One region of the Devosia sp. GW821-FHT12F11 genome, then DNA from elsewhere that is predicted to be linked to it. Evidence: predicted binding sites of a transcription regulator. Region 1 holds the regulator's gene; each other region holds the start of a gene.

Region 1 (3,274 bases):
GCCATCGCCACCAAGCCAGAAGTGCTGCTGATGGACGAACCGTGCTCGGCCCTCGATCCGATCGCCACCGCCGTCATCGAGGAACTGATCGACGAGCTACGTGAGAACTTCACCATCGTCATCGTCACCCACTCCATGCAGCAGGCCGCCCGCGTCAGCCAGAAGACCGCGTTCTTCCACCTCGGTAAGCTCATCGAGGAAGGCAAGACCGAGGACATCTTCACCAATCCCAAGAACAAGCAGACGCAGGACTACATCACCGGCCGTATCGGCTGATCCGAGAGGAATTCGAGAATGGCATCGCTCAACGAGCACATCGTTTCCTCTTACGAGGACGAACTCACCAACCTCAACAAGGCCATTTCCGAGATGGGTGGCATGGTCGAACAGGCCATCACCGAGTCGGCCGTCGCCTTGCTCAAGCTCGATCACAAGCAGGCCCAGGACGTGCGCCTGTTCGACAAGAAGATCGACGACATGCAGCAGCGCATCAACGACGCTGCGGTGTCGATCATCGCGCGTCGCCAGCCGATGGCCGCGGACCTGCGCATGGTGGTGACCTCGATCCAGGTCGCCAACGATCTCGAGCGCACGGGCGATATGGCCAAGCAGCTGGCCAAGCGCGCCATGCAGATCGAGTCGCTCGGTCTCGCGCCCAAGTTCTACAATGGCGTCAAGCACATGAAGGAACTGGTGGCGCGGCAGCTGAAGAGCGCCATCGATGCCTACCTCAATCGCGACTCCGCCGCGGCGGTCGAGGTCTGCAGCCGCGATGACGAGGTCGATGCGATGTACAACTCGCTGTTCCGCGAACTGCTCACCTATATGATGGAAGATCCGCGCAACATCACGCAGTGCACGCACCTGTTGTTCTGCACCAAGAGCCTCGAGCGCGTCGGCGACCACGCCACCAACATCGCCGAAGCCGCCTACTATCTCGAAACCGGCCGCCACCTCGGCGCCGACGAACAGCAGCGCCAGCCGCGCTGAATCCCTTCGCCGTCTCATTGCGACGGCGAAGGTCTAAGCCTTTGATTTCCAGAGCTCTCAGGTCCGTAGCTGTCCTGAAAGCACTCTAGGGGTGATCCGATGTCCGCTACCATCCTGATCGTCGAGGACGAAGCCGATCTGGCCGTCCTGCTGCGCTACAACCTGGAAGCCGAAGGCTTCCGGGTCGCCACCGCCGCCTCGGGCGACGAGGCGGTGGAGCGCATCCGCGACGGCGTCCCGGATCTGATCCTGCTCGACTGGATGCTGCCTGGCCTTTCTGGCATCGAACTCTGCCGGCGCTGGCGCTCTCGCGAGGAAACCGCGCGCACCCCGATCATCATGATCACCGCGCGCGGCGAAGAAGAGGAGCGCGTCCGCGGCCTCGCCACCGGCGCCGACGATTATGTGGTGAAGCCGTTCTCGATCCCCGAGCTCCTCGCCCGCATCAACGCGCTGCTCCGCCGTTCGAGCCCGCAGCTCGTCACTGCGGTGCTGAAAGCCGGTGACCTCGAGCTCGATCGCACCAGCCACCGCGTCCGTCGCGGCGGCCGCGAAGTGCACCTCGGCCCCACCGAGTACCGCCTGCTCGAATACCTGATGCGCCACCCCGGCCGCGTCTACTCCCGCGAGCAGCTGCTCGACGGCGTCTGGGGCAACGATGTCTATGTCGACGAGCGCACCGTCGATGTGCATGTCGGGCGCCTGCGCAAGGCCATCAACCGCCACCGCGACGCCGACCCGATCCGCACCGTCCGCGGCGCCGGCTACGCCTTTGACGAGCGCTTTGCGGCGGTGAGTTGAGCGCCAAACCCACCGGCGTCATCCCCGCGAAGGCGGGGACCCAGTGGGATGTCTCAACGCCAGCGAGGGCCGATAGTCCGCACTGGGTTCCCGCCTGCGCGGGAATGACGCCGGTGGGTGGAACCGAGTCCCCTAAATCACCCGCTCCGCACAGATCCGATAACTGTCCGCCCACGGCCGCAGCTGTTCGAACGTCGCGCTGGCCGCCAGTACATCGGCATCGGCGTAGCGTCGCCCGATGATCTGCATGCCGACGGGCAGCCCATCCACCAGCCCGGCCGGGATCGACGCGGCCGGATGCCCGGTGAAGTTGAGCGGGTAGGTGAGGCACCAGCCGATCCCCTGGTCGACGGCCTCGCCGTTGACCTCGCGCGGCCCGTGCGTGTTGCCGCCGACCTCGTTCTTGACTGGTAGCGCGGCGACCGTCGGGGTGATCACCAGGTCATAGGTGGCGAAGGCAGCCTGGAACGCGTCGTAAATCTCCGACCGCATCGCCTGGTCGCGGCGGAGGTCCGCCGCCGTCATCGTCTGCCCGTAGCTTTCGATCCAGTGCAGGTACTCCGGTGGGAAATCCCCGCGATGCTGCCCGAGCAGGTCGAGCCCACCGGCTTTCACCGCCTCCAGCGTTCCCAGGTTGAGCGGCATCATCAGCCGTAGCCAGAGGTCGCTCAGCTCGCGCTGCGAATAGCGGATGCCGAGCTTGATTTCCTCGACCTCTGCGCCGGCTTCGCCGAACGCGGCGACGGCCCGCTTCACCGTCTCCGCCACCCGCGGATCGACCGGGAACACGTCGAGATTAGGGCTGTAGCCGATCCGGAACCCCTTGATCGACTTCTTCAGGGCGCCGAGGTAGTCAACCGTTTCGTCTAGGCTCAGCGGGTCGCGCGGATCGTAGCCGCCGAGCACGCTCATCGCCAGCGCCGCATCTTCGACCGTGCGGGTGATCGGTCCCTCGAACACATAGGGCAGGTCGCCGGCAAACGCATTGGGCCGCATCACCACCGGCACGCGCCCGAAGGCCGGCTTGTAGCCATAGACCCCGCACCACGCCGCGGGGATGCGGATCGAGCCGCCGGCATCGGTGCCCTCGGCAATCGACACCAGGCCATCGGCGACGATCGCTGCGCTGCCACCGGAGGAACCGCCCGGGTTGCGTGTCGTGTCGAACGGGTTGCTGGTCGGCCCGAACAGGTAGTTGTCGGTCACTCCGCGCAACCCCATCACCGGCGCGTTGGTCTTGCCCACGAGGATGGCGCCGCCTTTTTCGATCCGCTCGGCGAACGGGCAGTAGAACTGCGCGATGTTGTCCCTGAGTGCCCGCACCCCGCCGAAGGTTGTCGGCCAGCCCGGCTTGAAATCGAACAGGTCCTTGATCGCTGACGGCACGCCATGTAGCGGCGGCAGGACCGCTCCGCTCATCACCGCTGCCTCGGCCGCCTTCGCCTCGCGACGCGCATCGTCGAAACCGAGATAGATCAGCGCA
Region 2 (3,274 bases), on a different contig from region 1:
ACCGCTTCACATGCGGCAGTGCACCCGCGGGGATCAGCCCCATTTTCTGTTGTCCTAGATCGAACCCTTGAACGTATCGCACTGGCTCACGTCGCCAGTCTGCATGCCTTTCTTGAGCCACGCCATGCGCTGCGCCGAGGTGCCGTGCGTGAAATTGCGCTCGGCCACCTGCCCGCGGGTCAGCGTGTCGTCACCGATAGCGTTGGCCGCGGTGATCGCCTCTTCGGTGTCGCCCTGCTCCAAGAGGTTCTCGCGGTTGACGTAGTTCGCCCACACTCCGGCATAGCAGTCGGCCTGGAGTTCGACTCGCACCGAATAGGCGTTCTGCTGTTCCTGGCTCATCGACGCCCGCTGGCGATTGAACTCCGGCAGCACCCCGGTCTGGTCCTGTACCGCATGGCCGATCTCGTGCGCGATCACATAGGCCTGGGCGAAGTCGCCCGGCGCGCCGAACTGGCGGCGCAACTGATCGTAGAAGCTGAGATCGATGTAGACCTTCTTGTCGTTGGGGCAATAGAACGGCCCCGAGGCCGACTGCGCCGTGCCGCAAGCCGACTGCGTGGCGCCCGAGAACAGCACCACCTTGGGCGGCTGGTAGGTCAGGTTGTTCTGCTGGAACACCTCACCCCACAGGTTCTCGGTATCCTTGACCACCACGCCGACGAAGTTGGCGAGTTCATCCTCGCCGGCATTTGTCGGGGGCGGCGCCCATTGCTGGTTCTGCGAGGTCGTCGTCCCCCCACCACCGCCCGTAAGAATGTCGATCGGGTTCTGCCCTGTGGCGAACCAGATGATCCCCAAGACGACTATGATGCCGACCAGCCCCAGGCCACCGCCGCCGGCGCGTCCCATCGGGATCGGAATGCGGCCGCCGCCAAGGCCGCCCATGTTGCCGCCACCCTGGCCGCGCCGGTCCTCGATGTTCGAACTGCGCTCACGCCCTTGCCACTTCATCCGGAATCTCCATGGGACCAGCCCAGTAACAATACTGCCATTCGCCTTGCGACAGCAAATTTGACCAAACGGTCCAGAAAGGCCACTGTCACAATTGCCGTCGTCATTCCAACGTCACGTCGCGGCGGCATCTGAAGCCCAGATCGCCATGCGGGATAACCGGCCAGGAGAGCCGACGTTCCGTCTGGTCGCGCTTTGTTCAAATGTTGTGGGAGACGTCAATGAACTACAATTACTCAATTTCCCGCCGCGCCTTCCTCGCCGGCTCGGCGACGCTGGGCGCCGCCGTGGTGCTGCACCCCTTCGCGGTGCAGGCAGCCGCCGGCCAGGCCCACCTCCGCCTGATGGAAACCACTGACCTGCACGTCGCGGTGTTTCCCTATGATTATTACGCCGATGCGCCCAACGACACGCTCGGCCTCGCCCGCACCGCGTCGATCATCGATTCGATCCGCGCCGAAGCCGGCAACTCGATCCTCATCGACAATGGCGACGTCATCCAGGGCAACCCGATGGGCGACTACATCGCCTACGAAAAGGGCTTGACCAACGAGCCGCACCCGATCATCGCCGCGATGAACACCCTGGGCTACGAGGTCGGCACACTCGGCAACCACGAGTTCAACTACGGCCTCGAGTTCCTCGACGCCGCCATCGCTGCCGCCAATTTCCCGATCGTTTCGGCCAACCTCGCCAAGGGCGAACTCGGCGCCGATCCGCTGGCCGACACCACCTATGTTGCGCCCTACAAGATCGTCGAGAAGGAACTGGTTGACGGCGCCGGCGCCAAGCAGACCATCAAGCTCGGCTTCATCGGCTTCCTGCCGCCGCAGATCATGACCTGGGACAACACCCACCTCGCCGGCAAGGTCGACACCCGCGACATCGTCGAGACGGCGAAGGCCTATATCCCGAAGATGCGTGCGGAAGGCGCCGACCTGGTCATTGCCCTCGCCCATACCGGCATCGCCGCCGACACCGGTCAGCCCAAGGCCGAGAACGCCGCCCTGCAGCTGGCTGCGGTCGAGGGCCTCGACGTCATCGTCACCGGCCACCAGCACCTGGTGTTCCCCAACTCCAAGGACTTTGAAGGCCTCGAAGGCGCCGACCTCACCGCCGGGACGCTCGCCGGCAAGCCCGCCGTGATGGCCGGCTTCTGGGGTTCGCATATGGGCCTGATCGACCTGCTGCTCGAAAAGGCCGATGACGGCAAGTGGAGCGTCGTCTCGCATACGGCCGAGGCCCGCCCGATCTTCGAGCGCGTCGAGGGCAAGGTGAAGCCGCTGGTCGAAAGCGTCGCCGGCATCCTCGCCGCAGCGCAGGACGACCACGACGAGACCCTCGCCTATATTCGCCGCCCGGTTGGCGAGACGGCCGCCCCGCTCCACTCCTACTTCGCGCTCGTCGCCGACGATCCGAGCGTGCAGATCGTCAACATCGCCCAGAAGTGGTACCTCACGCAGATGCTGAAGGGCACGGAGTACGAGGCCCTGCCCCTGCTGAGCGCCGCGGCGCCGTTCAAGGCCGGAGGCCGTGGCGGCCCGGACTATTACACCGATGTGCCGGTGGGGCCGGTGGCGATCAAGAATGTCGCCGATCTCTACCTCTACCCCAACACCATCCAGGCTGTGGTGATCACCGGCCAGGATGTGCAGAACTGGCTCGATCGCTCGGCCGGCATCTTCAATCAGGTGGCAGCAGGCGGCGCCGACCAGCCGCTGATCAACCTCGATTTCCCGGCCTACAACTTCGACGTCATCGACGGCGTCACCTACAAGATCGACGTCACCAAGCCGTCGAAATACGGCCCCAAGGGCGAGGACCTCGGCAACACCGAGAGTCGCATCATCGACCTGCAATTCGACGGCAAGCCGATCGATCCAGCGCAGAAGTTCGTGGTCGCCACCAACAACTATCGCGCCGGTGGCGGCGGAACCTTCCCCGGCATCGGGCCCGACAAGATCATCTTCAAGGGCCCCGATACCAACCGCGATATCATCGTGCGCTACATCATCGATCAGAAGACCATCGAGCCCAAGGCGGACAGCAACTGGTCGCTCGCCCCGATCGGCGGTACCGTGCTGTTCGAGACCGGCCCAAAAGCCGCCGAACACCTCGCCGACGTCACCGCGGTGAAGATCGAAGCGACTGGCAAGACCAGCGAAAACGGCTTCGGCGAGTACCGCATCACGCTCTGACCACCAAGGGCGGCAGGGCACCCCTGCCGCCCTTGACTTGCCTCCCCGAGGGGCATTGGCTCTCCCGCGTTTGTCTATTTAGCGAGCAGGGATTCGATGGGAGCCACCCCACAAATGGAAGT
Region 3 (3,274 bases), 400 kb from region 1:
GCTGCTTCGAGCCCGAGCTCAACCGCATCGGCGTCGACCGCCGCCGGCTCGAGGCCGACCTGCGCCGCGCCCTCGAGCACGGTGAGTTCGAGCTGCATTTCCAGCCCATCCTCAACCTCCGCACCCACGCCTTCTCGGGCTTCGAAGCCTTGCTGCGCTGGCAGCATCCGGAGCGCGGGCTGGTTCCGCCTTGCGACTTCATCCCGGTCGCCGAGGATACCGGCCTGATCGTCCCGATCGGCGACTGGGTCATTCGCGAGGCGCTGGCCGAGGCGGCCCGCTGGCCGGGCGAGCTGAAGATCGCCGTCAACGTTTCGTCGATGCAACTGGTCCGCGGGAACCTCGTCACCACGCTGGTCCAGGCGCTTGCTGCCTCCGGCATCGCCCACGAGCGCGTCGAAATCGAGATCACCGAGTCGGTGTTCCTCGAGAACTCCGAGCAGAGCCTCGACACCCTGCGCCAGCTGCGCGCGCTCGGCGTCCGCATCGCGCTCGACGACTTTGGCACCGGCTTTTCGGCGCTCGGCTATCTGCTCGCCTTCCCGTTCGACAAGATCAAGATCGATGGCACCTTCATCAGGGCGCTCGACAGCGCCGAAGGAGCCGAGACCATCGTCGCCGCGGTGGCCGATATCGGTGCCCGCCTGATGATGGCGACCACCGCCGAAGGCATCGAGACCGCCGCGCAACTGCGCGGTGTGCATGCCGCCGGCTACACTGAGGCGCAGGGCTACCTGATCTCCCGCCCGATGGCCCGCGACGCCGTGCGCCGCCTGGTCCTCGCCTCCGACGCCATGCCCGAGGCGCCGTTCGAAGAGCGGGAAGCGGGGTAGGGCATCCAGGGGGAACAGAGCCGCCGGCAGCTACGTCCCTTCTCCCCTCCAAGGGGGCGCAATAGCGCCTCCCGAGGGAGAAGGTGGCCGAAGGCCGGTTGAGGGGTGAAGCGGTACGGCGAACGCTCGTTGAGAAGCTGAGCCCCTCAACCTGGTTCCGCTACGGACCTGGCGGTCCTAGCTGCACCACCCTCTCCTCAGGGAGAGGGGACAAGGCCGGTGCATCGCTGCATCTCCTTCGCCCGTCACCCCACCGTCATCCATCCGTCACAGCGGCGTCGCCTGCCGGGCGCACGGCTCCACGATATTTCAGGAGCGTCAGCATGACCGATCGTTTGAAAACCCGCGCGCGCCCGACGCGCCGCCAGTCTTTCACCACCAAATATTCCGACCTGATGGCCGAGGGCTATTCCCGCCGCACCGTGCTGAAGGGGCTGCTTGCCGGCACCGCGCTCGCCACTTCCGGCCTCGGCTTCAGCCGCGCCGCCGCCGCGACCAACTCGTCGTCGAGCCTCACCTTTCCCGAGCTGAGCCGCGTCACCGACAAGACCGACCACTGGCCCGAGGGCTACTCCCGCCAGATCCTGATCAAGTGGGGCGACAAGCTGTTCGCCGACAGCCCGGCCTTCGACGTCGCGACCCTCGATGGCGCGGCCGCCGAAAAGCAGTTCGGCTATAACAACGACTTCACAGCTTTCCTGTCGCTGCCGCAGGGCAGCGAGGCCAATGATCATGGCCTGCTGGTGGTGAACCACGAATATGCCTCGCCCTACCTGATGTTCCCCGGCCTGACCGACGAGGATTACCGGGAAAAGCTCACCGACGCACAGATCCGCGCCGTCGCAGCGTCCACCGGCATCTCCGTCGTTGAGGTCAAGAAGACCGGCAACCAATGGCAGGTCGTCACCGATGGGCAGTACAACCGCCGCGTCCATATGGGCACCGAGATGCGCCTGAGCGGGCCCGCCGCCGGCGACGACCGACTGAAGACCAGCATCGACCCCACCGGCACCATCGTCTTCGGCTCGATCTCCAACTGTTCGGGCGGCATCACCCCCTGGGGCACCATGCTGTCGGGCGAAGAAGGCGGCATGGACATCTTTGCCGGCGACTACACCACGCTCCCCGACCAGGAACTGGTGGAGCGCCAGGGCTGGGATGAGGAAGAAAATGACGGCTATGCCTTGAGCCGCATCGACGCCCGCCTGAAGTTCGAGAATGAGCCGAACGAGTGGCTGAAGTTCGACTGGGTGGTCGAGATCGATCCGTTCGATCCCGCGTCGAAGCCGGTGAAGCGCACCGCGCTCGGCCGCTTCACCCATGAGGGAGCGCAGGTCGCCGTGGCCCCCGATGGCCGCGTCGTCCTCTACATGGGCGACGATGACGACTTCGAGTACCTCTACAAGTTCGTCACTTCCAAGCCGTGGAATCCCACCGACCGCGCCGCCAACAAGGACCTGCTCGACGAAGGCACGCTCTTCACCGCCCGCTTCGATGCCGAGGGCAAGCTGACCTGGCTGCCGCTGGTGCAGGGGCAGGGGCCGCTGACGCCGGAGAATGGCTTCCACAGCCAGGCCGACGTGGTGCTCCGCACCCGCATGGCCGCCGATCTCCTTGGCGCCACCCCGATGGACGCACCGGAAGGCTTCGTGCCGCACCCGAAAACCGGCCGCGTCTATATCGCCATGACCGAGAACGAGGATCGTTTGCCGGCCGGCGAAGGCGATGCCGGCGAACAGGTCAACGTCGCCAATACTCGCGCCCCCAACCCCGACGGGCATATCCTCGAGCTCACCCCGCCGGGCGCCCCCGAGGCGCCCGACCATGCCGCGACCGACTACACCTGGGATGCCTTCATCCTTTGCGGCGACCCGACTGATCCGGCCTCGCACGCGCTCTGCCACCCCGAGACTTCGGCCAATGGCTGGTTCACCGACCCGGACAACCTGTCGGTCGATCCCGCCGGCCGCCTCTGGGTCACCACCGACGGCCCGCCGGATGCCGGCTTCAACGATGCGCTCTATGCCGCCGACACGGAAGGCGACGGCAAGGCGCTGCCTAAGCTGTTCTACCTGCCGCCGGTCGGCTCGGAAGTCTGCTCGCCGGCCTTCACGCCGGACGGCAAGACCATGTTCCTCTCCATCCAGCACCCGGGCGAGCTGCGCTTTGAAGACGGTGAGGACTCCACCTCGATCGCCGATGCCGGCACCAACTGGCCCGACTTCATCGACGGCCAGGGCCCGCGCCCCTCACTGGTGGTGATCAGCAAGGACGATGGCGGGGTGATCGGCAGCTGATGGCAGGGCGGGCTAACTGAAGCAGACGGCCCCCTCCCATCCTCCCCCATGAAGGGGGAGGTGCCCCGCCGGTTCACTTGGCACGAACGAAGACAGAGCTCCGACTCTTCACCTCCCGCTTTATGGGGGAGGCCGGGAGGGGGC

The links. The regulator PhoB, encoded in region 1, activates phosphate uptake and scavenging genes when phosphate is short. The targets are predictions, from matches to a motif close to TGTCATNNANCTGTCAT.
Region 2: AC1ROK_RS15000 (bifunctional 2',3'-cyclic-nucleotide 2'-phosphodiesterase/3'-nucleotidase) is a predicted target of PhoB. The motif match lies at 1,056-1,072, and genes of this name have one in related genera.
Region 3: AC1ROK_RS09660 (PhoX family protein) is a predicted target of PhoB. The motif match lies at 1,088-1,104, and genes of this name have one in related genera.

What each region holds. Positions count from the first base shown of each region.
Region 1 covers NZ_JBXAPX010000002.1:431,099-434,372, reverse strand. The annotation lists gene pstB (phosphate ABC transporter ATP-binding protein PstB) at 1-276, shown strand, start outside; gene phoU (phosphate signaling complex protein PhoU) at 295-990, shown strand; gene phoB (phosphate regulon transcriptional regulator PhoB) at 1,090-1,791, shown strand; gene AC1ROK_RS07690 (amidase) at 1,924-3,274, opposite strand, start outside.
Region 2 covers NZ_JBXAPX010000004.1:444,183-447,456, forward strand. The annotation lists gene AC1ROK_RS14990 (neutral zinc metallopeptidase) at 1-43, opposite strand, end outside; gene ypfJ (KPN_02809 family neutral zinc metallopeptidase) at 55-954, opposite strand; gene AC1ROK_RS15000 (bifunctional 2',3'-cyclic-nucleotide 2'-phosphodiesterase/3'-nucleotidase) at 1,176-3,152, shown strand; gene cfa (cyclopropane fatty acyl phospholipid synthase) at 3,267-3,274, shown strand, end outside.
Region 3 covers NZ_JBXAPX010000002.1:832,140-835,413, reverse strand. The annotation lists gene AC1ROK_RS09665 (putative bifunctional diguanylate cyclase/phosphodiesterase) at 1-833, shown strand, start outside; gene AC1ROK_RS09660 (PhoX family protein) at 1,157-3,130, shown strand.